3 regions of the Sporosarcina pasadenensis genome follow, and region 2 is predicted to be linked to each of the others. Evidence: riboswitches for the same ligand, from Rfam matches in the RefSeq annotation. Region 2 holds a riboswitch; each other region holds the start of a gene.
The links. A riboswitch is a leader RNA that binds a small molecule or an ion and turns the genes downstream of it on or off. The one in region 2 is predicted to bind lysine.

Region 1 (10,816 bases), on a different contig from region 2:
AACAATTAGTGGTACATTCAGAGTCGTTTCTATGGACTTAATCATCTCGGCATCTTTTTTCCAATTGCTTATTTCAGAATACATCGCTTTGTATAGAGAAGGCCTTACTAGGAAATCTAATAATCTTTGTTGAACCTTTTCAGGAATTAATTCTAACTTTTCTGGAATACTAGGGTTTATCATTCTCTTTAACTGCTCTTGTTCCATCAAGGAATAGGATTTACATTTCTCTAACCAGACTTTATCTGTATCATAATTATTCAATACAGGTAAACTTAACTCATCTAACTCACGTAAATCCTCCGAAGTGGAATCCACCAACACTAATCCTGCAACCTTTTGAGGATGACTTTTAACAAAATGTTGTGCACACAAACCCCCGTATGAATGACCAACTAAAATAATAGGCTCCGTTATTTCAAGAACTAGCAATAGATCAATTAATTCCTCAACGACAGCTTCCGTGTTACGAGGTTCGTTCCGAATTTCGCTATTACCGAGTCCAGGTCTGTGAAACATAACTACTCTATTTGTTTCAGCTAAGGTCTCTGTAATGTTGTACCATTCATCAAAGGAACAGCCCATCCCTGATAGTATGATAATCGTTTTTCCTTTGTTGCCTTTGCTGAGAACTTCCATTTTCTTTTGTTTTACCTTTATTATTGAAATAATGTTTATTCCCCCTAAAATATCCCTCTTCAACTTTTCTACCCGATTAGCTTAGTAGATACATTGACGATTATTGCCCATATATATCTTCCGGATCATAAGCCTGTGTCCAACGAAATGGTTGTATTTCCGTTAAATGGACGCCTTAGCTGTTACTTGAAAACATTTATCTTAAATTCCTTCAATATCTCTAAAAATTAAATCTGAAGAAATTGGCTTCATTCCAATTTCTCTCGACCAGATAGACAATTGGCCTATATGGTGAATTTCATGAGTAACAATATGATAGAGCACCTTGTCGTAAGTCCATTGCTTATTCTCACCACTTTTCGAAGTAAAGGTAAATAATCTTCTTTCATCGCTTTTCTCAAACTTTTTAATAAAACTCTCACTTACTTTTTTCGTTTGTCTAGAATACTCTTTAATTTCATCCAAACTTGTTATTGTCTTCATGTTTTTTTGGATAACTGGTGTTTCTTGTAGTTGATTAATCCATATTTGTTCACAATCGATTACATGAAATAAGTTATAAAGTATGCTTCCCATTCCACCAATCCGTATCTTAGTAAGTTCTTCTATAGGGAGACTTTCACACCATTCAACCCATTCGTCTCTAACTTGCCAATTGTATTTAAACAATTTATATAACATGACAAATCCATCCCCTTTGGCCTGTACAGCATTATTTTATTCGATTATCGTGCACGTATGTATAGAAATTCTTAAATGCTTTTAGTTGTAGATTTGTTTATGCCACCGCTCTAAAATTTCCACTAGACTCTCCCGTAATTTCAAGCAGTCATTTTTGTACAGCAGTCTGAAATAATATGCTCGTAAGAAGTTGATTACATTGGATTTCTTCCAAAAGAAATTTAAACTATATCCTTCTTTTTCATATAGTTCATTTAGTTCATCAGAAATAGTGGATAACCAATCTTCAATTTCATTATCACTTATGCCTTTCTCCTGAAGTGCTTCCACTACGAAAACGAGTCTTTCCTCTTCTTCATCAACATACGGTACTTCTTTCGTGCTAATTTTGAATAAACATAGTTTGATTGTTTCAAGACATTCAGAAGAGAACGTAATTGTAAAATTCGGGTGACTTATGGCAACTGTTAATAAGTCTGCTCCATGAGCAATACTATGAGCCCATCCTTTCCCAACTACATAGCCACGTATATCTTCTTCAAGATTTAAGTATTCAATACTCTTTTCAAATAATTGTTTCAGAGTATCATCTGACAGGAATCGCTTTTCTTTATCTTTCTTTAAGATCAGGGCAATAACTAAAGCGGAAAAAGAACGGCTAAAAACTGAGTCATCTTCATGTTGGTCAATATTCAGGAATAAGTTTCTTAAACAAACATCAAGGATATAATTCATTTGCTTTATTGTTAAATAGTCTTCGATAATTAGTTTTCCAAATGAATTATAAATTAGTGTATCCCTCAGTTCCAAGTCGATTGACCCTATATTCTCCAGCATTCTTTCAATAAGAACATCTAAATTGCCATGTTGTAACGTTTTATCTAAATTTTTCAGTTCTGTTTTTAGTGTCATACTCTCACCATCTTCTGTTTTAATCTTATTCAATTTAGCTTCGGGTATATCGATCAGTTCATATTAGTATTCCAGGTTTGCTGCATTATGGTGCAAATGGGATTTGCCCAGTGAACAATAAAAGTATCATGATTATCCAAAAGAGAAAGAAGGATGAAGATAGTAGTAATGAAATAATCGGTATGGTGTTTTTCTCCGTTCTTTTCACCAAGCCAACAATTGATAATAAAATACCCGCAGCTGTGAGGAAAAGCGTTATCGTATCGCCAACCAAGTATCCAACATTTGCAATTTTTGTAGGTTCCACGAAAACGATAAAGAAACAAACAACTCCTATAAGCAGTGAAATGTAGCTACCGTAGCTGTGTTTTTTGGGCATATTCATTTCTTTTGTCAAAAAATATCCCCTCCGTATTTTTCCGATTATTAGTAATACGGTTCATGACGCAAAAAGTTCCAATGAATCATTCAAGCAAACGACCCAAATTAAAACAGGCACAGATCCTTATTCAGGAAATGTGCCGAGATAACTCTATCGGTAGTTTCGAATGTTGTTTCAAAGGCCGCTGTTTTAGAATGTAGCTTGCTAATATATTTTATCCGGCCAAGCTTTTCTATGCTTTGATTAAAAAGCTGAGCTGAGTAATTCCTGTATTAGAATTATTAATTCAAAACGAAGGTCTAAGTCCGCAGAAAAAACGAGACACCCTCGAACTGAATATGTCTCGTTCTTTCATTCAATTTGATACAATTGGTTATTTTATCAGTTCCGTGCACAGTATTTTTGTGAGAAATTCTTATTTGCGACAGAAAGTTTTATCCTATAAGTGCCTACCAACAAGTAAGCATTATAATTCATTTACTCTTTCTCTTAAATTTAATTCTTTACCTTCGTTACCGTAATACCATAAAGTAACTTCCTCTAAAGCTTTTGCCTTCGCTACTTTTTGGGTGCATTCTTCTTCCTCAATATAATACTCATAAGCCTCTCTAACTAAATCTAATACTTCATCAAGTTCCATCGAAAGTAAATCATCTAAAGGGTCATGACCATTAAACATTGCCACTTTCATCAACTCCAAGTTAAAATTACTTAGGACATTTAATTGTTTTTCTTTTATTAAATCACGTGTTTTATTATATGTAGCATTCATATATATCCCTCCGTTTATTAAATAAAATTTTTGTTGCTATAGTCAGTACAGTACCATACATTAGCATTTAAATTCTCCATCTCATCTATGTAGTAACGACTTAGGAGGGTTGCTATTTTCCTTTCGCAACTAAGACAAGGCCCTAAAGTTGTATAAATAAACAGCTCACCTTCAACTTCAGTTTTCCCCACCTTTTCCAAAAATGTTTCAATAAGTTTAGACTCCGAGTCATTATTTCTGTTGTAAATTGGATTCCCTTCAAAATCTTCGTTTATATGTTCATTATATGTTAGGGTATTATTTTTTTCGTTCACTGAACCGGAAGGAATTTCGGGATTATCACTCGGGATACAATAATATAAGCTAAACAACTCATTAAATTCCTCGGTCAACTTTGATTTACAGTTGATAGCACTATGTGCCCATAAAATAAACTCTAATTCTTGCCCTGCAGCTTTTCCTTTAAACGACATGTACGCCAAATTGTTTCCTAAGAGGATTCTTCGTCTGACTCTAAGTGGCAACTTCTTTCCAACTTGCTTTTCAATTGCTGTTACTAAATTGTAATGTGTCTTTCTTACTTCTACAGCAAATTCATCACTGTAATCAATTTCGAGTAGATTTAGACTCCCCACTATTCCATTCCCCTTTTCTTATACTTTACTCTCTCATTTTATTTAAACACACTTTTCAGATATTTAAAATGAATCTTTTACAAAACCCGGCACAGATCCTTACTGGAAATATGCGCGATCAATAAACCTATAAACCTTTCCTAAACTCCCCTATCTACAATGGTTAGCCGTAAATGTGCAATGTTTACCATTGCATTATGAATGATATCGCACTATAATTTATACATTAATTAAATACTCCCATTCACCGATGGGATAGAGGTTGCTGCTTATAAGAGTAGGACGGACGAGATTCTCTGAGATTGTTGACTCCGTTTGAAAGGATAAGTTGCCGAAGTGTGGATAGATCATTGGATATCCAGGCTGGTGATGTTTTCGAATAGGAACATCATTGTCACGTTTTTCAACGTGGAGAACTATCTTCGGAAGGATTAACGCATTTATCCAACAGCCGTCGATTTTCTTCGATGGTTGTTTTTTATTTTGGGTTATACTAGTTAGATTGGACCTTCCGTCACAAAAAGGAGTGGACAACATGGAGAACAATGTAACATCTACGAGTACTCCGCAATTGAAGAGGACATTGAAAGCTCGCCATTTGATGATGATCTCCCTTGGAGGTTCGATTGGAACCGGGATTTTCTTAGCAAGCGGCGGGGCAATCCATACTGCAGGGCCGGGAGGGGCATTGGCGGCGTATGTCGCCGTCGGGATCATGGTTTACTTCCTGATGACGAGCCTTGCTGAAATGGCGGCTTATATGCCTGTGGCGGGATCATTTAAAGAATATGCCACCCGATTCGTCGATCCGGCATTCGGGTTTGCGATTGGCTGGAATTATTGGTACAACTGGGCGATTACGATTGCCGCGGAACTGGCGGCGGTGGTATTGATCATGAAATTCTGGTTTCCCGAGAGCCCTTCATTCTTATGGAGCGGACTTGCGCTTCTGATCATGTTCGGCTTCAACTATTTGTCCGTCAAAGGTTTTGGCGAAGCCGAATTCTGGTTTTCACTCATTAAAGTTGTGACGGTCATCATCTTCATCATTACCGGGTTTATGATGATCTTTGGCATCATGGGCGGCGAAGCGATCGGCTTTACGAACTTCACGATTGGCGATGCACCGTTCAACGGAGGGTTCTTTGCCATCCTAGGTATTTTCATGGCAGCAGGCTTTTCATTCCAAGGTACAGAATTGCTTGGAGTCGCTGCCGGTGAGAGTGAAAATCCGGAAAAGACGATTCCGAAAGCGGTGAACTCCGTATTTTGGCGCATCCTCCTTTTCTACGTCTTTGCGATTTTCGTCATCGGGATGATTATTCCGTATACGGATGCACGATTATTGAGTGAGTCGGTTTCTGTCAGTCCATTCACACTCGTTTTCGAACGGGCTGGATTCGCTTTTGCCGCTTCTGTCATGAACGCCATCATTTTGACCGCCGTCTTATCTGCGGGTAACTCGGGCATGTATGCGTCCACGCGTATGCTTTGGGATTTGGCGCGCAGTGGGAATGCACCGAAGTTCTTAGGGAAATTGGATAAGAGAGGCGTGCCGGTCAATGCGTTGATCGCCACGACATTAGTAGGCTCCCTTGCCTTCCTCTCCACTTTCTTCGGGGACGGTACGGTGTACGTCTGGTTGTTGAACGCATCGGGGATGGCTGGATTTGTTACGTGGCTTGGGATTGCCATCAGTCACTACCGTTTCAGAAGGGCCTATATTGCGCAAGGCGGTAATCTGTCGGATCTTCCTTATCGCGCAAAATGGTTCCCGTTCGGTCCATTGTTGGCCCTGGTCCTATGTATCTTCATCATTGCCGGCCAAAACTTCCAAGCCTTTACGGGCGGAGAAATCGATTGGAACGGCGCACTCGTTTCCTATATCGGTCTCCCCCTCTTCTTGATCGTTTGGCTAATTTATAAAGTGAAGTACAAAACAAAGTTGATTCCATTGAAGGACTGTGACTTTGAAAGTAAATGATATGAAATACAGCCGGATGTGAGAGGTCTCCCCTCTTCATTCGGCTGTTTTTTAATGCAAAAAATAAGCACGCCCTCTCCGATCAGAGAGAACATGCTTATTCTGTTGCGATATGTCATTCGTTTGATTGTACACCTGCATCTTTAGTGTAGTTATACTGAGAAGGATCGACAGGTGTATACCCGTTTGGCGTATAAAATCTTAATAAGTCGCCATTCACGACTTTATCGGAAAGCTCCAATTTATAATCCACTTCTTTTTTCAAAGCATTGGCACGCTCCATTTGACGCTCGTCAAGTGGTAGGCCTGTTTGATTATCATAAAACTTTTCGTTAATTGAATCGATCGTCGGGCTGATAAAATCGCCATTACGAAACGGGACAACCTCATTATGCTCTTTCGAGAATAAATCGGAACCGAATTGAACAAAGTTTTTCGTATCAATTCCAAGCAAATGCAGCAACGTCGGAAGAAGGTCTGTTTGGCCACCATACGTGTGGTTGATGCCGCCTTTCATTCCAGGAACATGTATGAATAAAGGGACGCGCTGCAAGTTCGCACTTTCATAAGGGGTAATTTCTTTTCCTAAGACTCTTGCCATCGCTCTTCTATGATTCTCGGAAATACCATAATGGTCGCCATACAGAACAATGACCGAGTTATCATATAAGCCCATTTCCTTTAAACGAGTGAAGACTTTTTCAATCGCTTCGTCTGTATACCGCGCAGTTTGGAAATAATCGTCCACACTAGCGTCCCCAGTCTGGGCTTTATCGATTGTCACTAAGTCTTGATTCATAGCATACGGATAGTGGTTTCCTACCGTAATGAATTTCGAATAGAAAGGTTGCGGCAGTGAACTCAACAGACTTTCAGATTGGTCATAGAACGGTTTATCCAACAATCCGTATTCGGCCATGTCGATTGGGGAACTTGTATCATAATAACTCGCATCGAAGAAATGGTCGAATCCAAATGCTTTGTAGACGGTATTCCGATTCCAGAAGCTGCCGTTATTACCGTGGAAGACAGCGGATGTATACCCATAATCCTTTAAGATACTTGGGGCGGCTTGGTACGTATTTTGTGCTTTCGTAATAAAAGCAGATCCTTGCGGCAGTCCAAATAGGGAGTTCTCCAACATGAATTCCGCATCGGACGTTTTGCCTTGGCCCGTTTGGTGGAAGAAGTTATCGAAATACGCTGTATTCTCATCTTTTGTTAATGAATTTAAAAACGGTGTAACTTCTTCTCCGTTCAATTTATAGTTGATCAGGAAGTTTTGGAATGATTCTAAATGCAAATAGATGACGTTCATTCCTTTGGCTACCCCAAAATAGGTCGGATTCGGTTCGGCGTAAGCAGATTGTGTATAGTTGATCACTTCTGTAAGATCACTGCTATCCGCCAACGCTCTTTGCGATGACGCTGCCGCCGTTTCCACCGAGTCATAAATCGTGTAATTATACAGCCCTAGATATTTCACAATATAGTTTCGATCAAAGCCGCGAGTTAACAGTTGCGGCCGACTCGCTTCAGCGAGTCCTAGATTGATAATGGAAATGACTAATGCGACAGCAATAATGGCGGTCGCTTTTTTAGATCCTACCCGATTTGTCTCTTTTTGTACCTTACGTGAAAATCGAAGATACATCATGACGAATACATCCACAAAGAACAAAATATCATAAGGTTTTAGCAAGGACAGAACACTGCCGCCCAAATCCCCGAAATTCTGCGTTTGCATAAGGGTAGGAATTGTAATGAAATCACTGAAAAACCGGTAATAGACGACATTCGCATATAAAAGAATCGACATGAGCGTATACATGACGACGAGCACTGTATATTTTTTCTTTCCTTTAAACAACAAAGAAATTCCTAGAAATAGCAATGCTGAACCAAGCGGATTTAGGAGTAAAAGGAATTGTTGAAGAGGTCCTTCTACCCCTAATTCAAATTGTGTGGTTTGAGTGATATATGTTTTCATCCATAACATCAATACAGCTACTGCATATATTCCTAAAAAGTTGTGTAAAAGAAAAGCTTTGACATTCCATTGTTTTCTCATGTAAACACCAACCTTTTAATTTTTTTATCTCACTTCTGATCTATGGAAAATATTGTTTTAAATTAACTTTTTTCTACAGCTAAAATATAATACTCCTCTTTAGCTTTTGCGTCAAGTTGATAAGATTTCCAAGATGAATTGAACCTACATCAAAAGCTCCAATACGTAAGCGTCTATGCGTGTAGATTGACTACTTACGGCTCGCGCTGTAAGTTTGAGTGCCAGCTTCCGATTAAATTCAAATTTTTTTGAGCCTGGAATTTTTATAAAAAAACTGAAAGGCCACGGTAAATCGTGTCCTTTCAGCTTTATTTAAAATGCAATTATTGAGTGTGCTTAATTTGTTATTGGAATTAATACCTTTTTGTTATTGAGTAAAAATTGTGTGGTAAAAGGGTCATCTCCAATTTGTCTTGCGTATCCAATGTATTTTAAGTTAAATGTAAAAACGCTCAGAAATGAGCGTTTTCAGAAAAGCATCTTACTACTCTTACTGAACTAAAGCACCCGTTAGTGAAAGTAGAAGTTTTCAGCAAAAAAAGCCCATCCATTAGGTGCACTTAATTGTCGTTATAATTCACTCGACCGATTTAGAGATTTTTCCACTGAATGTAGCTGTCCAACCATTTCCAGAAGCCATAGCTTCCGCTTGCAACAATCTTAGAGACCCTATGTACGGTTCTCCTTCAATATCCTCTTCGTAATCGTATTTTTCTTTTGTTTCTTTTATTTTCTCGAACTCTTGATAGTACACTACAACCGTTCTATCTTTATTGTTTGGGTCATCTTGGCTATGATCTGGAAAAAGAACGACCTTACCATTCTTGTATACTAAATGAAAATAATTGTCAGCTAAAGTGTCTGTAACAGAAATTACGTCTCCACTTTGGTAAATCGACTCTGAAAGGGGTGTAGTTGAGCTGTCTGTGTAAGACAACCTTTTTTCTGAAGCAAAAGCGTTCGAAAAAGCAGCAAAAACAAACCCTGCTGCAATCACTGATATAGAAATCCCCTTTTTCATTTGCATCACCTCTCTTCTTTGTAGTTAACCTATTCAACAAAAAGGACAAAACTCCTTTAATGGATTGTCATAAAAACCCTTTTTGTTCATTCAACTAATCTGCTCCGTTAGTTGAATAAGAAATGAGCCCTCAAGCAGTTCAACGAACTTAAAGTAAAGCACCCGTTAGTTAAATAAACGACAATTGCGCCTGTTTCGGAATTTAGGAAAATTCATTAACCCTATATAAGTGCATGGTACTTCAAGATTTTTCCTTCGGATTCCACGAGTAAAATAGGACCTTTCTTTTCGATAGGTGAAAAAATCTTTGCACCAACAGGTAGCTTATTTGACATTTCATTTTCAAAGTTTGTATCTGTATCATTTCTTTTTTTGATTTCCCCTACTTGCGCACCCTTTGTTAAAGTTAATTCCTCGACCCAGTCAATTCCATTAACGTAAATTAAACCCTCGAATTGAAATATATCAGCTTCAGGGTCTGATGTTAGAACTTCTTCGGCACTAGGATTTCCAGGACTATGAACTTCTAACTTACCTGTACCTGATGAACTAGAACCTGATGAACTGGAACATCCATAAGCAGTTAACATTATCAAAAAAACCAAACTTAAAAATAACCTTGGTACTCTCACGTTATCCCTCCTCGTACCATTAGACTGACTAAGGTAAAATAAGTTACTTATTTGTTCTATACACTTTTCAACTAAACTGCCCCGTTAGTTCAATAAGAAAAAAGCTTTACTCCTTCTTGAAGTAAAGCCCCCATTAAACGCACTTTATTTTAAATACATCAACTTTTTCGTATTTATCATGAGAAACAGTTTCAAGATAAGTCCATCCCCTATTTCTATAATAGTCTGATGCATCTTCTGTTCTTAAATAAAGTTCTTTAAATCCTAATTCTTTGACTACCTCTATGGTTTTGGCTACTAACTTTTGCCCTACTCCTCTACTACGATACTCAGGTTTCGTGTATAGAGATGCAAGCCAAGGTTTATACATACCCCTTGTCTTTAAATCATTTTCAAATATTGATACAGTTCCTAAGCATTCACCATTCTCTAAAGCAATGAGAGTTATCGGGAATTCATTATCCTTTGTATTTGAAAAATGTTTAACAACATCTTCAAATTTCATATCACTTCCCGTTTTTATTACAAATTCTTTAAAGATCATTTCAGAGGCTTCTACTATTTTATCAGTATGGTTTGATAAAAAATCGATTTTCATCCTAGTCACCCTTTGTCATTGCAATGTACCGATGAAATTTTCTTAACGTTCTAGAACACCTGTTAGTTTAACAAAGTTACTTACTGTCATTATGCAGTTCAAATGATTCTTCAAAGTCATCCCATTTTACATTTACTTTTATAACTTCATCTACACGTATTTTTGCCCCGCCTTTTGAACTTCCTGAAGACGAAAATGTTCGAGTGGATGGGGGGTCTGTGTACTCCTCAGTAGTTTTCCCATGACCTCTATTAGTTTCATAAGAGTATTCAAGTTTTTTTAAAGAAGACAACTCTTCTATAGAACCTTTATATTTTAAAACAAATTGATAACTATCTTCATTCGAATATGTTCTTTGCCCGTTTTTTTCTCCCCATTTTTCCGTTCCTTTATAGGAGTATTCAGCTTCCCAATGCTCACTTTCTCCACTAAATTTATAATCGTTGTACGTAGTCTCTGAACAAGCTATTAAAAGCGTTATTGCAATCA
Region 2 (10,816 bases):
ACCGTATGAATCTTTTTATACGCCCGATAGGTTATTTCTTGAAGTGCTTCCAGTGCATCCGCCTCATTTTTCAAGAATGCAATTGCTGTTCGAAGGAGCGCTTCTTTATGAAGCTGCATGAGCGCTAGAAAGGCCTCATCGTCACCGCGTATCGCTTTTTCACTTATCTCTTTCTCGTCCATTCCCTACACCTCATTCGCCCTTCTTACACATTAGACTGTGAGAACTTGAAAAAGTTCAAAAATTAATTAAAAATTTTATTGCTCGTCCTATATACGAGAGAAAATTGTTTTGGTTACGCCCAAAAAGACCAAATCCATTTAAGGTTTGGTCTTTCTTCGAAGTTTATGAGCGCTTGCCGCAGTTTATGATCACTTATACAAATTTATGAACGCATACAGACATCACGTACCACAAAATGTTCTGTACGGCGTTGCCGACACGGACGGTGCAACATATTTCTCTTGTTCAGCCGTGTAAGCATATGGGTCTTCAAGCGCGTTAAGCAGTTCTGCCATTACGCTGAAATCCCCTTCGGTAGCCGCGTCCAAAGCTTCTTCCACGCGATGGTTGCGCGGGATGATATTAGGATTGTTTTCACGCATTAGTTGTTTCGCGGCAACTTCTGATTCCTGTTGACTACCCAGCCTCGTCTTCCAGCGCTCATGCCACTCGGTAAATTCCTGCGTCTTGCACATCGGCAGCACAGTCAGATCGCCAATCGTCAATGTTCGGAACGTATTCGTGTAATCCGCTTGATTGTCTTTCATTATCTTTAGCAGATCCTTCACGAGCGCTTCGTCCTGCTGTTCTTCATTGAACAGGCCGAGTTTGTTTCTCATTCCTGTGAGCCAATGACCGTAATATATCCTTGCATATCCTGAAAGCGTTTGTTGCGCGATGTGGACAGCTTTTTCCTGGTCTTCATGGAAGAGCGGCAAAAGCGTTTCGGCAAATCGAGAAAGATTCCATTCCGCAATTCCGGGTTGATTGCCAAACGCATAGCGGCCTTGCCGGTCGATGGAGCTGAAGACAGTCGCCGGGTCATACGTGTCCATGAAGGCGCACGGTCCATAGTCGATCGTTTCGCCGCTGATTGCCATATTGTCCGTATTCATGACGCCGTGAATGAACCCGACTAACTGCCATTTGGCAATTAACGAAGCTTGCCTTTCCATTACTTTTTGAAGCAATGACACGTATGGATTCGGGTCATTTGCCACATCCGGATAATGCCTTTCAATCGTATAATCCGCTAACGTTCGCAAATCCTCTACGACTTCGCGTGCCGCCGCGTATTGAAACGTGCCGACACGGATGTGGCTTGCCGCAATACGCGTCAACACAGCTCCTTCGAGTGTTTCTTGACGATAGACCGGCGCCCCCGTTAATGCGACTGCAAGGCTCCGTGTCGTCGGAATTCCAAGCGCATGCATCGCCTCGCTAATGATGAATTCACGAAGCATCGGGCCAAGTCCCGCCCTGCCATCGCCGCCTCGGGAAAAGGGCGTCTTGCCTGAACCTTTCAGCTGAATATCGTACCGCTTTCCTTCAGGCGTGATCTGCTCTCCAAGCAACACGGCCCGTCCATCTCCGAGCATCGTAAAATGGCCGAATTGGTGGCCGGCATATGCTTGTGCAATCGGCTCCGCGCCTTCAGGAATCTTGTTTCCGGCGAAGATCTCTGTCCCCTCTTCGCTTTGCAATGATTCAGCATCCAGACCGAGCGACTCCGCCAATGGGTGATTAAAAATGACTAACTCAGGTGACGGTGCTGCTTCCGGATTTGTCTTCGCGTAAAATGGTTCCGGCAGACGGGTATAACTATTATCAAAATTCCATCCGAACTTATTATCCTCTGTCACGTCCTCAACTCCCATTTCTTAAGATGTCTGCTTCGCAATCAATAGGGAATTCTATACTGGCCCTCACTTCTTTTCCAATACCGCAAAGTAGTTGTCTTCATTGTCCGCAAAGTTGAACACTCTTCCAGTAGGCATTGCAACCAATTCCCCGACTTTCACTTGTTTGCTCTTTAAATCTTCATACAGTGCGTCCAGGTTTTCCGTGAACAATAGAAGTGAAGGGGTTTGCAGATTCAATTCCGGCTGCATTTTTGCGATGAGCTCTTTATTATGCAGAACGATGCTCGTTTCCGCCTGTGCGGTCGGTGCAATTTCAATCCACTTCATCCCTTGGCCATTGTCCTGCTCGGAAATGACGGTAAACCCAACTTTTTCAGTCCAAAACATTTTTGCATCATCCTGATTATTTACATACAACATAATTTGTCCGATTTTATGAATCATTTTCCATCCCTCTTTCCTCATTTTCTTTTGCATTAGTTCTAATCCTAATCTTACCATTATGAATGAAAAATGACCGCGTCAACCTTGTTATACCCAATTCAAAAGGATTCACATAAGAGTTTCATTCATAAATTCAAAAATACAGGGAACTGTATAGGAGAAGTTGAACGAAGAGTCGAAAGGAGGAAAATGGAAATGGTAAGAATTGCCGTTGAACAACCATATGAAGATGTCATGAATGCCCTCGTGGCAAAAGGTTATGAAGCGAAAATGTTTAACACAGATGAAGACGTCACCGGCTATGATATCGGCGTCGTCCGTGCTATCAATGAAGGGAACACGCATGAATTCAACTTTCCGGTCATCACCATGAAAGGCATGTCGATTGACGACGTTGTCCAAGCAGTAGAAAAGAAAGCGAACCTCCTCCAATAAGCATCCCCGAAAAAGCAGAATCTATGGCAGCAGCCTTAGTTTCTGTTTCCTTCCAATCAAAAAACAGCCTGCCGATCGACTGAACGATTGGCAGGCTGTACTGATCAATGGTAATAATATGTCTGGCGCCTGCGTGAAGCTTCCAGCTGTTTCGCCCTGTACCTTCGCTGAAATGCACGGAGCTCATCCAATTGTCCATTCAAGCGGGGATCCTGAGACATCATTTCCTTTAATCCCGAAGGACCGATCTTCCTCTTCACTTTCTCTATTTCATCCTCAAAAAATAATGACATGTCCATACCTCCTCCCCTATGATTGGCAAGGGATAGCGGATTAGGCTCACTATTCACCATTCCCCCGTCACTATAGAGTACGTCGATTTACCGACAGGACAAGAGTTAAGTGTACAGTTTTCATGATTTTAATTGAGAAGTTCAGTGTTTAATAGGTGCGTGGAGTCAATATATTTACCCAAAACAAACGTTCTATTTTTATGGACTATCTTTTACATTTCCTGTATACTGTAAGCAATAGACTATACACGAATTCGCAGACAACAGATGATAAAGAAAGGAGGATAAAGAGTTGGAGGAAAGGATTCTGCAATTGCTTGAAGGGTTGAAGTCGGAAATAGGCGACCTGAGATCCGATGTAGGCAGCTTGAAATCGGAAATGCATAGCCGGTTTGATCAAGTCGATCATCTTTTGGAAGGAATCGGCGGTCAGTTTGAGCACCAAACTAGCCAGCGTATCATTAATGGACAAGCTATTTCAAAAGAATTAGTGAACATTAAATCGCGAATCTTTGACTTAGAAACAAAAACTATGTAAAAAGAGCTTTTGTGTAAAACAGAACCTACGAAGCAGTCGTAGGTTCTGTTTTTTTGTCTAAATTAATTGTGTTGGTGCTGTGCATAGGAAAATCCATCCAATGAGTAGTGAAACTCGAGGATGGATTTATTGATTCCGAACGACTTATAATTCCATGAGAATTGTAATGGCAATGCCTAGTACCATCCCGATGACGACAGTTACTGAATATAGAAGAACCCTCCTCAACACCTCATCCTTTCATCACTCTTTTATCTAATATATTAATGCAAGGGACAAAACATGTGAGTCACAAATCCATTAACATCTGTGTTCAGGTCGCATTCCCTCTCAGCCCTTAGACGTATGTAAAATTCAAACATGAGACTGGTAAGTTTTTCATTTGAATGAGGTAGAATAGAATAAAATGGGGCAGAAGGAGAATGAATGAAAATGAATAAGCTATTATGGATTGTGCTGTTGACGGGTTTTCTAGTTGTTATCGGCATCTATGGGTATAACAATTGGTTTGCGAAGGCAAGTGGGAATGAAATTTCGATTGCTAAAGACAGTGCCGATGCTCTGAAAGTGGATATCGACTTCGGAGTTGGCAACTTGTACGTCAAGGGTGGTTCCCCTGAATGGGTGAGTGGCGAGTTTACCTATAATCACAAAAGACTGGAACCGAAAGTGACATATAAGAAAAAAAAGGATACGGGCCACGTCAAGATTAAGCAAGGCTCCAAGACAACGTTCGGCTTGAATAAACGCAAAGTAGACAACGAATGGGATCTTCAGTTGACGAATGTAATTCCAATTGATTTGAATGTTGACATGGGGGTTTCAAAGTCAAGATTGAAATTGGAAGGTCTCCAATTAAATAGCCTTTCCGTGGATGGTGGAGTTGGTGAATCCGTCATCGACCTGAGCGGCGCTTGGAGCAAAGGTTTTCGAGCGGACTTCAATTTAGGAGTTGGTGATGTGACGATCATCCTTCCGAAACAGACCGGCGTCAGAGTAAACGTTTCAAAAGGCCTTGGAAGACTGGAATTGAATGACTTCATCAAGCAAAACGAAGGAGTTTACATTAATGAAGCCTACGAAGATGCAGAAGTCATCATCGACCTATTTCTCGACATCGGCGTCGGGGACGTCAAATTCAAGATTGCCGAGTAAATTGTGTCGGTGCCATTGTGTCGGTGCCTGTGCACGGTGCATTTATGACAATTCGAGAGAGTGTATTTAAATACAAAATTAAATTATATAAAACCCCTAAATTAATGGGTTTCTAACTACCTCGTATACACTTTTATTGTATTGTCCGAATAGTTCGCCGCACAGGCACCACAAAGCTGTGAACCCTACTCTGTATTGCTTGCTATCTACACGATGAAATAACGTCAATTCATTTTATTTTCATTTTTTACTTGCAATTGAACCGGATACGATGTAAAGTCATATATAATTTAACATTATCTTATTTCGCAAGTTTTGAAGTAAGGATAGAGGCGCAAAGACCATCAGTATACAATCTGAGGATAATGAGATCCTATGAAGGTTGTGGAAAGGGGAATTTGCCGAAGTGGAGAGATTCTCATTTATCTCGAAGCTGGTTCTGGGTTGAACAAGTCCAGAATTGTCATATAGGAAACTATATGGAGGGCTATCTTATGCAATGAAATAATTTAGTTATTATTTCTAGCAACAACGAGCCCTCGTTGTTGCTTTTTGCGTTCATTTTCAACTGCCCTCTCCCCTCTAATTTTTTCAAAAAAATTAATTATAGGAGTGGAGAACTAATGAACTTCGGACAAATTGTAACTGCAATGGTGACACCTTTTGATGCACAAGGCGAAATTGATTTTGAGGCGACTAGGAACTTGATCGATCATTTAATTGCCAATGGATCGGATGCCCTAGTGGTATCTGGAACAACAGGGGAATCCCCAACGTTATCGGACAAAGAAAAAGTCCAATTGTTTAGGTTTACAGTTGAAGTTGTAAATGGACGAGTGCCGGTCATTGCCGGTACAGGCTCGAATAATACGAGAGAATCGATCGAACTGACAATGCTTGCAGAAGACGTAGGCGTCGATGGAATCATGCTCGTCGCCCCGTACTATAACAACCCTTGCCAAGAAGGAATGTATCAACACTTTAAGACTATTGCGGCAGCCACCTCATTGCCAATCATGCTGTACAACGTACCAGGACGCACTGTTGTCAACATGTCGGTCGAAACGGTCATCCGCCTTTCGGAAATCCCGAATATCGTAGCAATCAAAGAAGCGAGCGGTAATTTGGATGCAATGGCTGAAATTATCGAACGTACGCGAGAAGGCTTTTCATTATACAGCGGTGATGATGCACTGACACTTCCTGTATTATCGATTGGCGGAACAGGTGTCGTTTCTGTATCGGCCCATGTGTTAGGGAATGAAATGCAAACGATGATCCGCAACTTCAAAATAGGCAATACCGTAGAGGCGGCTAGCAATCATCGAAGACTGCTGCCGATGATGAAAGCACTCTTCGCTGCTCCAAACCCTACACCTGTCAAAGCGGCGTTGAGCCTGAAAGGAATTCAAGTCGGCGGAGTCCGCTTGCCGATGATTCCGTTGAATGATGAACAACTACGTTCATTACAACAGGCTTTGGCTATTTATGAAGAAGTGAAAATCTAACTATGCACCCTTATGGTAATGAAAAAAAAGGACCGTCCAATGGTCGCATATTGAACGGTCCATGTATTATTGTAGGTTCCCCTACGGGATCGGCACAGATAGGAATAACCCATCAGAGCGGCTAACGCAAGGATGGGTTATTTTTTATGGTTGAATGACAAATTAAACCGAAATCCTACAAACGAACATCTTCCGCTCTTCGAATGTACTCCTTCAAATAATCCTCAGCTTCAGGATGGGCATACACCTCTTCAGGCGTCATCCAGTACACAGCCGCCACTTCATCAGCACTCACTGCGTACGGCTCACCGCTGAACTCCTCGCACAAAAAAACGACATTCACAACCGGTTCCCCTAGGTCTGTAATGAAGCTTGTACTGCACACATAACGCATATGCCCACTGACAACAAGCCCCACTTCCTCCTCCACTTCTCGTGCAATCGTACGCTCTAAAATATCCGAAGTTGCTCCTTCAAGCTCAACTTTCCCACCAACTAACCCTATTCCACCAGGCGCGTGTTCTTCCTCTTCGCTTCGTCTGCATAATAAATAACGGCCATCCTTGTATAATGCCGCTTCTGTGTTGACGATGAACATGTTGGCTCTCTCCCTTTTCACTTCATTCTTATACATCTTCCTGGCCAAGGCCGGAATCTCCTTTAATTGTGTGGGAGAATAATAAAAGCAGAGCTCCAAGATGAATTGGGCTCTGCTATCTCTTTGTTTTTGAACTAAAAACCAATTTCCGCACATAGACTCAAATTCAAATCAAAACGGCTACTCTCTCAATATTATAAACTTTTTTAAGCCTAGCCATTATCATCTCTTTCACTTCATCTTCCTCAAGCACATCAAGAATCATTGCACCGCCTAAGATGTTAAGATAACGATTCGCCTCGACAAAGTGCTCACGCTTGATTTGTAAGCCTTCGTTTTTAAGTGTTATAAGAGCACGTAAAACACCTTTGGTGATATTACGATTTGAAGTGAAGTTACTAGAGAAAAAGACAACGCATCTGGCCGAAAAATCCGCGGATGAGAAAAACTCGGTGAGCCAGTACGGATCCTCTTTATTTGCATCATCATAAGTCATATAACCTACCCACCATAGACGTGCTAACAAATGAACATATAGGGATCGTTTTGCACTATGAGTAAAGAAGAGCGCCGACTGAATTCGTTTGTCATTCTTCTTTTCCAAGTCCAAAGATAGGCGGTAATAGCTAAATTCCCGCATTTGCATATGTGCTAATCCAGCCCACAAACGTTCATGGGTAGCTTCTGCGACGGTCAAATGCTGTAAGGCATCATACACAATCTTCACATTTTCAAAATCGCTCACCAAATAGTCGCTGTCAAAATTGAATTTTGGTTGTTTGTAGTCAATATTTGACTCAAAAGTTGCGCCTTCCTTAGCAAAATAATTATCAAACCATGCATTATCTTTACTATAGTAATGTTCTTTATAAGCATCAAAATTAACGCGTAAGTCTTGTAATGCATCTTCAGATAAAAACTTTATTTTCATCAACTAGTCCTCCTCTTTGATAAGTTTTTCAATTTCGTTAAATGCTTTTTCGAGAGGGTTTCTTAGGACAAGTTGTACCGCTTGGATAACAGGGACGGTTCCGTCTAACACTTGGGAAAATGGTATATTGTTATTATCAAAAATCTGTACAAGTACTTGGTACCACTTATAGTCTTCGTATCCTGTAGTATCCTCTTTCAATATGTGAAAGACATCCACCAAACAGGGTGTGAAAACCGTGGCTAAGATTGTGTCTTTTAATCTCGAACCTGCATATTCCGCATACTTGTCATATATTGCTTTTGGCAATTCTATCAGAATTTGATCTGAGCTCATTTGAATGTTCATATGTTCCGATTTTTCCACACGGCGAACAGTAATTATTGATGGCAAATTTTGAGTCTCTGTAGACTCTTCGTGCAAAATTATATCTATCGCTTCTGCAGTTGCCAACATATTACCCTTTTCAAATGTTAATGGTAAATCACGATAAAAGTCATTCAGCTGCATATTTGTATAGTTTTCAATCGTAGTGGTTGCAATGATAAACGGGCGAATCTCCATTTTCCCCCGCAATTGTTGATCGTTAATTTGGGCAGATAACCTCGGCACATTAGATTTAACAATTGAACGATAACTGGTTTGCGGACATTCAATATGCATTACAAATGCCGCCTTCCCTTCTTCTATCAGCTTTTCGATACCTTCGTTTTCTAAAGAGCAAAACATTTCAAGCTTGACCTGCCCGAAAGACTTTTCGGCTTTAACCTCCACTTCGAATAGAGAGGCTAGATAGTTATCATTTTCTTTATTTAGCACTGGATATGGAAGGCTACTGTTAAACCTCATATAAATTCACCTCTAGTACACAGTAGTGTTCATAATCAACTTTCACCTTAACAAAAATGTCCTTTTTACCGACATTATTCTTGAAACGGACCATATTGCCCGAGATAGTTACGTTATCAATTTGGGATGATTCAATCTCTTTAACTGGTAGTTTAAACTCTCCTTGCTCCCCCAATACTTTAAATTCGAGCCTTCCTCTATCGAATTTTTTCTTCGGCTTAACACTTATTCGATATAGACCTTCTTCTTTATCCAAACAAATGTAACGTGTTTCTATTTCAATCGGCCTGTTCTTCTCTTTCTTTTCTTTTCCTTCTTTTTCCGTACCGGTTCCTTCATCAACACTTCCTTGCTGGCCATTGTTGTTACCAGAACCCCCACCTTGACCAATGCCATCTCCTTTGATTTCAGGCGAGTGACCTGGTTCATCACCTTCTGGAGATAATCCTGCAGATACTAAATCATCTAAATAACTCTCTCCATCTTTTCTCTTCTTCGATTTCTTCTTTTGCTTAGTTTTCTTCTTTTGTTTCAATTCTTTAATTTTCATCGTAAGTGATTCCCGCTTATCTTCCCCTGCTCCTAAGATAGGCTCATCTGGTAAGAAGTCACTTAAGCCAATAGCATCCATTGTGTCTGTAGTTTCAACTTGAAACGTTTGCTGTACCGTCTCCCGCACAAACTTCCGTAAATCACTGAATGCCCTTTCCGCTTCTCTAGGACTTGGTTCGTAGCGGTTCGGCTCCCATAATGTATGTGCCGGATTTTCCATTTGCTTAAATACCTGGTTCATATATCGACCGGTAATAATTAAAATCCCTGTAAATGAAATGCTTCCACTGATTCGGTTTTGCTCAAATAAACGCATACCGGCTTTTCTCGTCATCAGGACGCGCCGATTCAAATCATCACCTTTCATAATATAAAGAGTTGCCTCTCCTTCTTCGAAAGTCCCAATAGTTTTGTACTTTCTTTTAGGGGAAGGAATAGCTAAAGCTTTATCAGAAGTGAGAACTTCATAATATGATTTCAGGTGACGATATTCTTCCTTTGTATCATCAAGTGATTGAATTAGCTCCCCTAAATTTTCATGAGAAATTACCTCATCCTCAATTCTTACAATCAATTTCCTTTGATGAATCGTTATAAAGAAATTAAATAACACTGAGTTCCGAATCGCACTTACCCAATTAGGCTTCGGTTTAAATCCTGCAATATATATATCTGTCCCAGTCTCTGTTCGTTCATAATTCGGATCTAAATTCAAGAATCCTGGAATCGCTTTTGAACTTTCATCGTTTGTATAGTAGCCGGAGCCTATGGTTGTTAATCCCGGTTCTTTCTCAAACGACATGATGTTTGCAACACCAATATGCGATTTGTAATTTGTCGTATCTAAAGATTCATAGAAAAGTGTACGCAACAATGAGTTCGCGAAAGGCGCGGATTTACCAATACCAAAGCTACCACCAGAACTATCACTTTTATTGGATGAACCTGCCTCACGAATTAGCGAACTCCACGGAGATCCCAATTCTCCTTTTCTAGCTCCTTCTAATCCTTTTGTATTGAAATCACTAATTCGTAAAAAATGAATTAAGGGCTGTGCCATAATTTGCTGTGCTTGCTTAATAAACTGTTCACTTTTATCATTTTTGCCGTTCCATGTTTGCTCACATTTTTTATACACTTCGACTAACTCTTGTTGGTTCGGAAACTTGTCTGATGGAATGTCAAATGATTTGAATTCAATAATTACAGGATTTGTTTCATCCTTTATTGCATCCAACGAGTTTTGACAGATTTCACGAGTTAGTGAGTCAAGTTCATTGCCGCGAAATGTTTCAATACCAGCATTGTTGATTGAATTAATCAATCCTCCTGAAGCTGCTGGAAAGTTCCAAAACGTATTCATATAAAATCCCCCTAGTCAGGTTGCGTTACTCTTATATATCAATAATATTATATTCGCTAGTTTAGTTACTTACTAACTAGTGCTATTTTATTATAACAGTAATATTGGGCCAATCCACTTCTAGTTTTTTGTAAAAACGTTAGCATAACCAACACTACAGACTATTCACAGTAAGTATTAACGACTCACTATTGTTTGCCCCTTCTCAAATCGGGAAACCTAAGTAAAAAAGGATGAAAATCATGGCTGACATCATGTCCAAAGAGCAACGCAGCAAGACGATGA
Region 3 (10,816 bases), on a different contig from region 2:
GAATCGTCTTTAAAGATACAGACTCGGCTTTGCGTGAAAACGAAGAGCTGTTCAGAAAGTATTGGGGAACAGTCATTCCGAACACAGACAATAAGTTCTCGGCTTTGAACTCTGCTGTTTGGTCTGGTGGTTCATTCATCTATGTACCACCTGGCATCAAAGTGGAAACGCCACTTCAAGCGTATTTCCGTATCAACTCGGAAAACATGGGTCAGTTCGAGCGTACTTTGATCGTTGTAGATGAAGGCGCAAGCGTCCACTATGTTGAAGGATGTACAGCACCTGTTTACACGACGAACTCACTTCATAGTGCGGTCGTTGAAATCATCATTAAAAAAGATGCGTACTGCCGTTACACAACAATTCAAAACTGGGCAAACAACGTTTACAACCTAGTTACGAAGCGTGCAGTGTGTGAAGAAAACGCAACTATGGAATGGATCGACGGCAACATCGGTTCGAAGCTTACGATGAAATACCCTGCATGTATCCTTAAAGGTGAAGGTGCACGTGGTATGACATTGTCCATCGCTTTGGCTGGTAAAGGGCAGCACCAAGATGCAGGAGCAAAAATGATGCACTTGGCGCCGAACACGTCATCCACGATCGTTTCAAAATCGATTTCCCAACATGGCGGTAAAGTAACATACCGTGGAGTTGTCCACTTCGGCCGCCGTGCAGACGGTGCGCGTGCAAACATCGAATGTGACACGCTCATCATGGATAAATTATCGACGTCCGATACGATTCCATACAACGAAATCTTTAACGACAACATTTCACTGGAGCACGAAGCGAAAGTTTCCAAGGTATCAGAAGAGCAGCTCTTCTACTTAATGAGCCGCGGAATTCCTGAGCTCGAAGCGACTGAAATGATCGTTATGGGCTTCATCGAGCCATTCACAAAAGAATTGCCGATGGAATACGCAGTAGAAATGAACCGCCTCATCCGTTTTGAGATGGAAGGTTCAATCGGTTAATAAAAGACTACGAAAAACCGCCTCATTGCAGGCGGTTTTTTCATTTTCTGCAATCGCGCCCAAAGCGAGGCGTCCCGCGCCCAAAGCGAGGCGTCCCGCGCCCAAAGCGAGGTGTCCCGCGCCCAAAGCAAGGTGTCCCGCGCCCAAAGTGAGGCGTCCTGCGCCCAAAGCGAGGTGTCCCGCGCCCAAAGTGAGGCGTCCCGCGCCCAAAGCAAGGTGTCCCGCGCCCAAAGTGAGGCGTCCCGCGCCCAAAGCGAGGTGTCCCGCGCCCAAAGTGAGGCGTCCTGCGCCCAAAGCGAGGTGTCCCGCGCCCAAAGCGAGGCGTCCCGCGCCCAAAGCGAGGTGTCCCGCGCCCAAAGTGAGGTGTCCCGCGCCCAAAGTGAGGCGTCCTGCGCCCAAAGTGAGGTGTCCCGCGCCCAAAGTGAGGTGTCCCGCGCCCAAAGCGAGGTGTCCCGCGCCCAAAGTGAGGCGTCCCGCGCCCAAATTAAAGTGCTCCGTGTCTAGACGCCAAGCTTAGTCCTCAAAACTATGGTGCAAAATGGCGGAATCACCCTGTGGACATATGATATGATGACAATATTCATCTACGAACGGAAAAGAGGGATACTATGATTCAAGTCGGATTGACAGGATGGGGAGACCATCCAGATGTCTATTCCCCAACCTCCAAGAAAAATGAAAAATTGATCGATTACAGCTCTCACTTTCCAATCGTTGAGCTAGATGCATCCTTTTACGCCATCCAACCGGAACGTAATATCCGAAAATGGATCGATGAAACACCTGACGATTTCCAGTTCATCGTAAAGGCCAATCAAGGAATGACGGGACATCAACGAGGAAAGCTTCCATATTCAACTCCTGAAGAAATGTTCCAGCAATTCAAGCTTTCTATCGATCCGATGCGGGACGCCGGAAAGATTGCTATGATTCTCGTTCAATTTCCACCATGGTTTGATTGCAAAAGAGAAAATGTAGAACAGATTAGATACATTCGGAGTCAGTTAGAAGGGTACGACGTGGCGATAGAGTTTCGCCACCAATCATGGTACGCTCCAAGCATGCAGGAAAGGACTCTTTCATTTCTTGAGGAAATGAATTTCATTCATACTGTATGTGATGAGCCGCAAGCTGGCGTTGGCAGCGTTCCTCTCGTTGCCGAAACAACACGCAACGATAAAGTGTTTTTCCGCCTTCATGGCAGGAATGTGAATGGCTGGCAAAATACAACGGGTGATAGTGAAGCGTGGCGTAAAGTCCGATATCTCTATAATTACGCGGACAGTGAATTGGAGGAAATTCGTGAAGCGGTCCGAAAATTGGAGAGCGAAACGGAGAACGTGTTTGTCATTTTTAACAATAATTCTGGTGGCCATGCAGCTGAGAACGCAAAACGCTTTCAAAAAATGATGGGCATTGACTTCCAGGCACTCGCACCTAAGCAGCTTGACTTTTTTGAGGAGGAATAAGAATGGCGTTTCTGTTATTGGCAATTATCGGTGCAATATCCGGCGTAATGGGGTCGATTGTCGGGCTCGGAGGCGGAACGATACTTGTTCCGCTGACACTATTAGTCGGCATTAATTTTGGTTGGATTCCCGGCATCACGCCGCAAAGCGTCGTCGGAATTTCAGTCATCATGATGATCTTTAACGGTCTATCTTCCACCATTTCGCATATGAAAGGGAAGACGGTCGACTTCCGGACGGGATGGATTTTTTTCGCGGGCTCCATACCAGGGTTGATGATTGGTGCATTTGTAAATAAAGGAATGGATTTGCCATCATTTAATTTATACTTTGGCATCTTGCTCATTGTCCTATCTATCCTATTGCTAGCGCGTAAATATTTAAAACCGATCCATTGGTTTGTAGAGCGCGGCAAACCGAGGACGTTTATCGATTCACATGGAGAGACACATGTGTATGGGTATCCGATTTGGTTCGCGCTCATATTGACATTCATCATCGGATTTGCATCCGGCCTATTCGGCATCGGAGGTGGAACGATGATAGTGCCGGCGCTAATTCTTCTGTTCCTGTTTCCGCCGCATATTGCAGTCGGTACATCAATGTTCATCGTGTTCTTGTCAGCTATCGTAAACTCCGCCGCGCATATCTCGTTAGGGCATGTGCCTTGGCTTTATGCACTTCCGGTCATTCCGGGCGCCTATATCGGAGGCATGATCGGGACGATGCTTAATAAGAAGATGAATTCGGAAACATTGGTCCTCGTGTTGCGGATTATGCTGTTATTATTCGGAGTAAGGTCAATTATCGAGGGGATTTGGGGTTGAGCTATGAAACACGGTATCGAAACAATCCATTTATATCATACGAATGATATCCATAGCCATTTTGACAGTTGGCCGAAGATCAGTAGGCATCTCCAATCAAAGAGACAGCAGCACAATTCCGAAGAAGAGGCTTGCTTCATTTTTGACATCGGAGACCATGTTGACAGGTCGCACCCATTCACAGAAGGAACTAACGGCAAGGGAAATGTCGCATTGCTGAACAGTGCTGGATATGATGCGGTGACAATCGGCAATAATGAAGGCATTACGATGTCCAAAAAAGCATTGAATACCCTCTACAAAGGAGCGGAATTCGACGTCGTCCTTTGCAATTTAACGGAGACGGATGACTCATTTCCGAAATGGCTGGAGCCTTATAAAATATACGAAACGGCTCTAGGTGTAAAAATCGGAGTTATCGGCGCGACGGCAATGTACACGGACTTTTATGCGAAATTAGGATGGCGTATCGAAGAGCCGAGGCATGTACTGAAAAAAGTGGCCATGGAGATTCAGCATAAAACGGATATCATTATTTGCCTTTCGCATTTAGGTGTGAATGAAGACAGGCTTCTTGCTGCAGAATGTGAGCTGTTCGATGTCATTTTAGGTGCGCATACCCATCATTTATTCCCGGAAGGAGAAATGGTGAATGACACTTTACTAGCCGCCACAGGCAAGTTTGGTGAATATGTAGGACATGTTGAAATCCACATCGATCTGGACAGTAAGAATGTCGTCGAAAAAAGAGCGGAAGTTGTCCATGTGAACGAGCTGGAAAGCCATGAAGAAGATATCCAGGATGTAAATAATCTCATTCAAGCAGGGAAGGAAGCGCTGGAGGAAAAAGTCTTCTATAACACAAGTCCGTTAAAACAACAGCTCTTCGTGGAAAGTCCGATGTCCTCATTTTTCGGAAGGGCATTGATTGATTATACAGGTGCGGATTGTGCTATGTTCAACGCAGGGATCTTCTTAGGAAGCCTCGAAAAAGGCTGGGTGACGAAACGCATGGTACACTCCTTGCTTCCGCATCCGATCAATCCATGTACAATCACGCTGGACGGGGCGGAGTTGCTGGAAATTTATAAGCTCGCTGGCAACGAATCGTGGCCGGAAACGGAAATCAAAGGGCTTGGCTTTCGTGGAAATTTCATGGGTAAAATGATCTTTGAAAGGCTCTTCAGAAAAAGCGCCGGAGAACTGTATGCGGGCAATCGGAAAGTCGTTGCCGGAAAAACCTTCAAACTGGCAACACTAGACATGTTCACATTCGGCTTCTTTTTCCCCGTTTTGAAAGAGGCGAAGAAAGAGTATCATATGCCCGAACTGATTCGGGATGTATTCGTTTGGTACGGGATGAAAAGAGATGGCAGAGTCAATAAGGATGATACTGAAAGCACTTCACGAACAAGAATGAACGACCCCGGTCCTGCATAATATTAGGCAGGAGGGGTCGTTTTGAGATTTTACGGGCAGCCGTCTCGAAATTATAAAAAATGGAATCGGTATCGCCGTTCCAGTAATAATGGCAGGCCTCGCAGGAAGCGCCGCTTATTGCCGCTTCTTTTTCCAGCGTTTCTTGTGACAATCGCCCTGTTTCTTTATTTTGTAAACTCAAAACTCACTCCGATTTATCTGCAATACGCGGAAGTTGAAACGGAGAGGATTGCAGCGCATGTCATTACACAGGCAATTAAATCAAGATCTACTGATATCTATGATGTGAGTGAAATCATCGAAAATGTACCGAATGATTCACCTGGAATGGTGACAAATACATTGAATGCTGAGATCATTAATAAAACGAGGGCGGAGATACATAGCCTTGTAGAGGCGCATCTAAAAATGGCTGAGAGCGGAAATTTGGAAATGCTGCCTCTCAGTGAAAATATCGAATATGATCCTGAGGCAATGGAGGCTGACGGAGGAGTCGTCTTCTTCGTGCCGATGGGGCAAGCGACGGGCATCCCTATGATCGGGAACTTTGGCCCTAAAATTCCGATTCGGTTCCATGTCATTGGGGAAGCACAGACTACTGTCGATACAGGTATTACAGAGTTCGGCATTAACAACGCAATGGTCGAAGTGAATATATTGGTTACGGTCAACGTCCAGATCATCGTTCCTTTGGCGACGCGGAAAAGTGTCGTGGAACAGAAGATACCTGTTGCGATCGGTTTGATTCAAAGTCCTATTCCTCAAATATATAACCGGGGAGGGGAGAACCCCCCTCAAATAGAAGTGCCGTATCCGATCATTGGTGGCGGAAAATAATAAGCTCTTGAAAAAAGGGTGATTACCTGTTACGCTAGTAGCACAAGAGGAACACCGATTAGGTAGAGGCTGCAAGGCTTATTAGTAATGGACGCGAGATTGGCATCGATGACCGCCCGTGAAAGGAAGTTTTGCCGAAGCATGTACTGGGTTGCCTATCCATTCATGCTGGGGTTATTCCGAATAGGAATGACACTGTCATGCGAATCGCATGATGAGCTACAGATCGTACGTTAGATAAAACATCTTAGATTATCTTACAAACGAACCGTAGAATAAGCCGACACCTACTACACATTCTAGTGTAGAGGGTGTCGGTTTTTTTCATTCTAAAAACCTACCGTTCCGAAAAATTGGAGGAAATTTTTATGATAGGCACTTGGGTTTCAATTTTGCCGCCAATCGTGGCAATTGTTATGGTGTTGGCGACAAAAAGGGTATTATTATCACTTGGATCGGGGATTGTGACAGCGGCATTATTGGTCGCAAGCTTTTCACCGGTCGATACGTTGCAAAATCTTTGGACTGCAATGATCGTCTCTTTCTGGTCTGAAGGGGAATTGAATACGTATAATATTTTCATCATGGTTTTCATTTTATTATTAGGAGTCATTACCGCATTTGTCAGTTTGTCCGGCGGAAGCAGGGCGTTTGCGGAATGGGCCGTCAAGCGCATTAAAACGAGACGCGGAGCGAAGTTGCTGACAGTGCTCCTTGGAATCCTTATTTTCGTAGATGATTATTTCAATTCATTGGCTGTCGGGCAAATTGCACGACCGATTACGGATCAGCATCGCATTTCAAGGGCGAAATTGGCATACTTCATCGATTCCACATCCGCTCCGATTTGTGTTATCTCGCCGATTTCCAGCTGGGGAGCATTTCTCATCGGCCAATTGGCTCTTATCTTTGGCACGTCTGCTGCAATCAGCTACTCGCCATTATCCGCATTTCTCATGATGGCACCGATGAATTTTTACGTTATCGCTACATTGGCAATGGTGTTTTTCTTTGCTTGGACAAATATCGATTACTTTGAAATGAAAAGACATGAAACACGCGCCCAAGAAAAAGGAGAACTTTTCGACCCGAACAAAGAGATTCCGGGTCAATTGAAAGAGGATTTTCCTGTCCATTCCTATGGACGTGTCATTGATTTGATTGCACCGATCATTACTTTAGTCATCGTTACATTAGGGATGATGATTTGGACAGGCTATCGCATCGGCGGATCGGCAAGCATTTGGACTATTTTTGAAAACACCGACGTTCCATTGTCATTGATGGTCGGTGGTCTTGCGGGAACAGTATTAGCAGCAGTCCTTTACCTATCACAAATGGGGAAAAACGAGACAGCTTCCTACAGCCTTGTAGGCAAAGCGTTTATAAGTGGTGTCGGCGCTATGATGCCAGCAATTCTCATCTTAATTTTTGCATGGGGATTGACGCATTTAATTGGCGTATTGGAAACAGGGCCTTTCTTATCAAGTGTTGTGGAACAGTCAAATGTGCCTGTCAACTTCCTGCCGGCCATCATGTTTGTGCTCGCCGGATTAATGGCATTTTCGACAGGGACTTCGTGGGGCTCTTTCGGCATCCTTCTTCCGATTGCCGGAACGATTATGATCAATGCGGAGCCAGAACTGCTTCTTCCGGCATTATCTGCTGTATTGGCAGGGGCTGTTTTTGGAGATCACTGTTCACCGATTTCTGATACGACGATTCTATCTTCGACGGGCGCAGGATCCAACCATATGGATCACGTATCTACACAGCTCCCATATGCTTTGATTTCAGCAGGCATTGCTGTAATCGGCTACTTAGTCCTTGGGCTCACAGGATCGGTTTGGATCGGACTTGCAGCAGTTATCGTCCTAATCGCTGGTTTGTTTACTGTATGGACATCAAAACGGAATAGAGCAGAAGTGAAAGCAACTTCCTTCTAACTGATATAAACTGTCACAACCGCCGGTCACTCGGCGGATGTGGCATTTTTTGGTTTGAGTTTCAACCGGACATATATCGATGTTCCCAATCATAAATTTCCACTACCGGTACCCATTCAGAAGACGATAAAGGGGAAAAGTCATAATACGAAATGGGTATTTTTTCAATAAAAAAACATTTTGACAATAGATACTAAGACGGATATACTTATTTTAAGATTATATAATAATCTGAAAATGTTAAACTTTTAACATAATCAAAGGAAAGGGGAATTGTAATGGAACAGCGTTCACAATGGGGGACCCGCGCCGGCTTTATTTTAGCGGCTGTCGGATCTGCTGTCGGTCTAGGTAACATCTGGCGTTTTCCATACGTTGCGTATGAAAACGGCGGTGGGGCATTTTTTATACCTTACTTATTTGCACTTCTGACCGCAGGTATTCCAATCTTGATCATGGAATTTACGATAGGTCATAAGTATCGCGGTTCAGCTCCTCTATCATTCTTTCGTATGAAAGGAAAAGGGGCTGAGTGGTTGGGATGGTGGGGCATATTCGTCTCGTTCGTCATCTCAACATATTATGCAGTCATCATCGCTTGGGCAATGAAGTACACGATCTATTCCTTCAATATGGCATGGGGGGATGATACTGGAGGATTCCTATTCGGAAGCGTACTTAACTTGGCGGATAATCCTGGGGAAGTCGGCGGGCTTGTGCCAGGAGTGCTTGTTCCGCTCATCCTCGTTTGGGCAATCGCCTTCATTATTCTTTTGGCAGGAGTTAAACGAGGAATCGAGTTGGCGAACAGGATTTTCATTCCGACGCTTGTCGTCGTGTTCCTTCTTGTCGTCATCCGGGCAGTCACTCTTGACGGGGCGGCACTCGGTCTAGATGCATTCTTCAAACCGGACTTAAGCAAACTGGCAAATTCTCAAGTATGGGTAGCGGCATATGGACACATCTTCTTCAGTCTTTCCATAGCTTTTGCCATCATGATTACATACTCAAGTTACTTGCCGAAGAAGTCGGATATTACAAATAACGCATTCATTACTGGATTTGCGAATTCAGGATTCGAATTACTTGCGGGAATCGGAGTGTTTGCCGCGCTTGGCTTCATGGCGACACAAGCGAACACTTCGGTTGCAGAAGTTGCTTCCGCTGGCGTTGGACTCGCGTTTGTCGTATTCCCGAAAATCATTAATGAGATGCCTGGGATGAATGGACTTTTTGGAGCCTTGTTCTTCCTGTCTCTCGTCTTGGCAGGTCTTACATCGCTCATCTCGATCTGTGAGACGTATATCGCAGGGGTTTCGGAGAAATTCAATATCTCGCGTACAAAGTCCGTCCTTTTCGGTGTAGGGCTTGCAGCAATTATCTCATTGCTGTTCGCTACACGCGGCGGTTTGTATTTCCTCGATGTCGCCGATTACTTCATCAACCAGTTCGGTGTAGCAGCAATCGGTTTGGTCGAGGTCATTCTAATCGCATGGGTCTTCAAAAAGCTTCGCGTTTTCGAATCGCATGCGAATGAAATCTCGGATATACGCGTCGGCATGTGGTGGAAAGTTTGTTTAAGTGTCATAACACCACTAGTCCTTGGGTATATGATGATAGACTTGGTGCGCAAAAACATTATGAAATTGCATACAGACGCGGAAGGAAACGTGATTGGAAACTACGAAGGATATCCGGATGCGTTCATCATGTCAAGCGGCTGGATGGTTGCATTATTCGCCATCATCATGGCAATCATATTTACGGCACTGAAATGGAACAAGAAAGCATTGGACTCAACAGACTACGATAATCGATAAGGAGGATTCGCTATGAGCGGTGGAGCTATTTTCATGATGATTCTCGGAATCCTCGTCATTTGGGGAGGACTTGCGGGAAGTATATTTTGGGCAGTATCCAAATCCAAAGGCAGAGCCTGATTCTGTATGAATTGAAATGACCAATGAAGAAAGCGCCTTTTATATGGCGCTTTCTTCCTATTTTCCTAGTATTACCATTGAATTTTCTATGTTATCGATAGTTGTTGGAAGTCAGAATATATGTTACATTGACAGAAGTGATATACTGCAAAACAAGCAACTAGGAATGGAGTCGGTTATCGTGTCATGTAGACCAGAAATAGGGAAAAAGACAGAACATGTTCGAAAGCCCGATTGGCTTAAAATTAAATTGAACACGAACGAAAACTATACGGACTTAAAAAAATTAATGCGCGAAAAAAACTTACATACCGTATGTGAAGAAGCACGTTGTCCAAACATCCATGAATGCTGGGGCGAACGCCGTACGGCTACATTCATGATTCTAGGTGCTATTTGTACACGCGCTTGCCGTTTCTGTGCAGTGAAAACCGGATTGCCGAACGAACTTGATTTGGCTGAACCGGAACGTGTTGCGGATTCCGTTTCCCTCATGAACTTGAAGCACGTTGTAGTTACAGCGGTTGCGAGAGATGACTTGAAGGACGGCGGATCGGCTGTATTTGCTGAAACGATCCGTGCCATTCGTCGCAAAAACCCGTTTACGACTGTTGAAGTGTTGCCTTCCGACATGGGAGGGGATTATGATAATCTAGCGCGCTTAATGGACGCGAAGCCGGATATACTAAATCATAATATCGAAACGGTCCGCAGGTTGACGCCGAGAGTCCGAGCACGGGCGACATATGACCGTTCGTTGGAGCTTCTTCTCCGTGCAAAGGAAATGTATCCTGAAATCCCGACGAAATCTTCCTTAATGCTTGGGCTTGGCGAGACAATGGAGGAAATTATTGAAACGATGGATGACCTACGTGCCCATAAAGTCGATATCATGACGATCGGCCAATATTTACAGCCTACGAAAAAACATTTGAAAGTCCAAAAATATTACACGCCTCAAGAATTTGGAGAGCTTCGTAAAATTGCAATGTCTAAAGGATTTTCACATTGTGAAGCGGGTCCATTGGTACGTTCAAGCTATCATGCGGACGAACAGGTCAATGCCGCAGCAAAAGAAAAACAGCGGATCGGAGACGCCCTGTTAGAATCAACAACGGTGCATAGCTGAAATGGCGGTGATAAGTTTGGTAACAATAAATAACTACGAATACGAAATTATTACGGATTACCGGGATGGTTTCAACGAGGAAGCATTGGTCGCAAGGTTTAGCGATGTGCTATCTAAATACGACTATATTTTAGGCGATTGGGGTTACGGTCAGCTCCGGCTGAAAGGTTTTTACGAGGATCGTAATTCCAAGGCGACATATGAAACGAAAATAAGCACATTACAGGATTATCTTTATGAATACTGTA

Region 1: another riboswitch for lysine. It lies ahead of AB1K89_RS06005 (amino acid permease); the one in region 2 lies ahead of dapA (4-hydroxy-tetrahydrodipicolinate synthase).
Region 3: another riboswitch for lysine. It lies ahead of AB1K89_RS06590 (Na+/H+ antiporter NhaC family protein); the one in region 2 lies ahead of dapA (4-hydroxy-tetrahydrodipicolinate synthase).

What each region holds. Positions count from the first base shown of each region.
Region 1 is NZ_JBFEGM010000003.1:121,230-132,045, reverse strand. It holds gene AB1K89_RS06035 (alpha/beta hydrolase) at 1-702, opposite strand, end outside; gene AB1K89_RS06030 (DinB family protein) at 841-1,320, opposite strand; gene AB1K89_RS06025 (DUF2785 domain-containing protein) at 1,402-2,232, opposite strand; gene AB1K89_RS06020 (hypothetical protein) at 2,318-2,617, opposite strand; gene AB1K89_RS06015 (hypothetical protein) at 3,081-3,386, opposite strand; gene AB1K89_RS06010 (deaminase domain-containing protein) at 3,404-4,021, opposite strand; lysine riboswitch at 4,270-4,448, shown strand; gene AB1K89_RS06005 (amino acid permease) at 4,557-6,005, shown strand; gene ltaS (lipoteichoic acid synthase) at 6,121-8,076, opposite strand; gene AB1K89_RS05995 (SH3 domain-containing protein) at 8,654-9,097, opposite strand; gene AB1K89_RS05990 (hypothetical protein) at 9,319-9,729, opposite strand; gene AB1K89_RS05985 (GNAT family N-acetyltransferase) at 9,863-10,327, opposite strand; gene AB1K89_RS05980 (hypothetical protein) at 10,404-10,816, opposite strand, start outside.
Region 2 is NZ_JBFEGM010000006.1:87,096-97,911, reverse strand. It holds gene AB1K89_RS09890 (sigma-70 family RNA polymerase sigma factor) at 1-182, opposite strand, end outside; gene AB1K89_RS09885 (protein adenylyltransferase SelO) at 405-1,880, opposite strand; gene AB1K89_RS09880 (VOC family protein) at 1,929-2,309, opposite strand; gene AB1K89_RS09875 (YkuS family protein) at 2,505-2,744, shown strand; gene AB1K89_RS09870 (hypothetical protein) at 2,849-3,037, opposite strand; gene AB1K89_RS09865 (hypothetical protein) at 3,330-3,575, shown strand; gene AB1K89_RS09860 (toast rack family protein) at 4,002-4,730, shown strand; lysine riboswitch at 5,050-5,228, shown strand; gene dapA (4-hydroxy-tetrahydrodipicolinate synthase) at 5,354-6,238, shown strand; gene AB1K89_RS09850 (NUDIX domain-containing protein) at 6,414-6,836, opposite strand; gene AB1K89_RS09845 (DUF6339 family protein) at 7,003-7,767, opposite strand; gene AB1K89_RS09840 (hypothetical protein) at 7,771-8,616, opposite strand; gene AB1K89_RS09835 (hypothetical protein) at 8,606-10,531, opposite strand; gene AB1K89_RS09830 (very short patch repair endonuclease) at 10,774-10,816, shown strand, end outside.
Region 3 is NZ_JBFEGM010000003.1:231,838-242,653, forward strand. It holds gene sufB (Fe-S cluster assembly protein SufB) at 1-980, shown strand, start outside; gene AB1K89_RS06565 (hypothetical protein) at 969-1,463, opposite strand; gene AB1K89_RS06570 (DUF72 domain-containing protein) at 1,589-2,449, shown strand; gene AB1K89_RS06575 (sulfite exporter TauE/SafE family protein) at 2,452-3,276, shown strand; gene AB1K89_RS06580 (bifunctional metallophosphatase/5'-nucleotidase) at 3,280-4,716, shown strand; gene yunB (sporulation protein YunB) at 4,738-5,553, shown strand; lysine riboswitch at 5,609-5,783, shown strand; gene AB1K89_RS06590 (Na+/H+ antiporter NhaC family protein) at 5,922-7,499, shown strand; gene AB1K89_RS06595 (sodium-dependent transporter) at 7,778-9,319, shown strand; gene AB1K89_RS06600 (methionine/alanine import family NSS transporter small subunit) at 9,332-9,439, shown strand; gene lipA (lipoyl synthase) at 9,606-10,568, shown strand; gene AB1K89_RS06610 (YutD family protein) at 10,585-10,816, shown strand, end outside.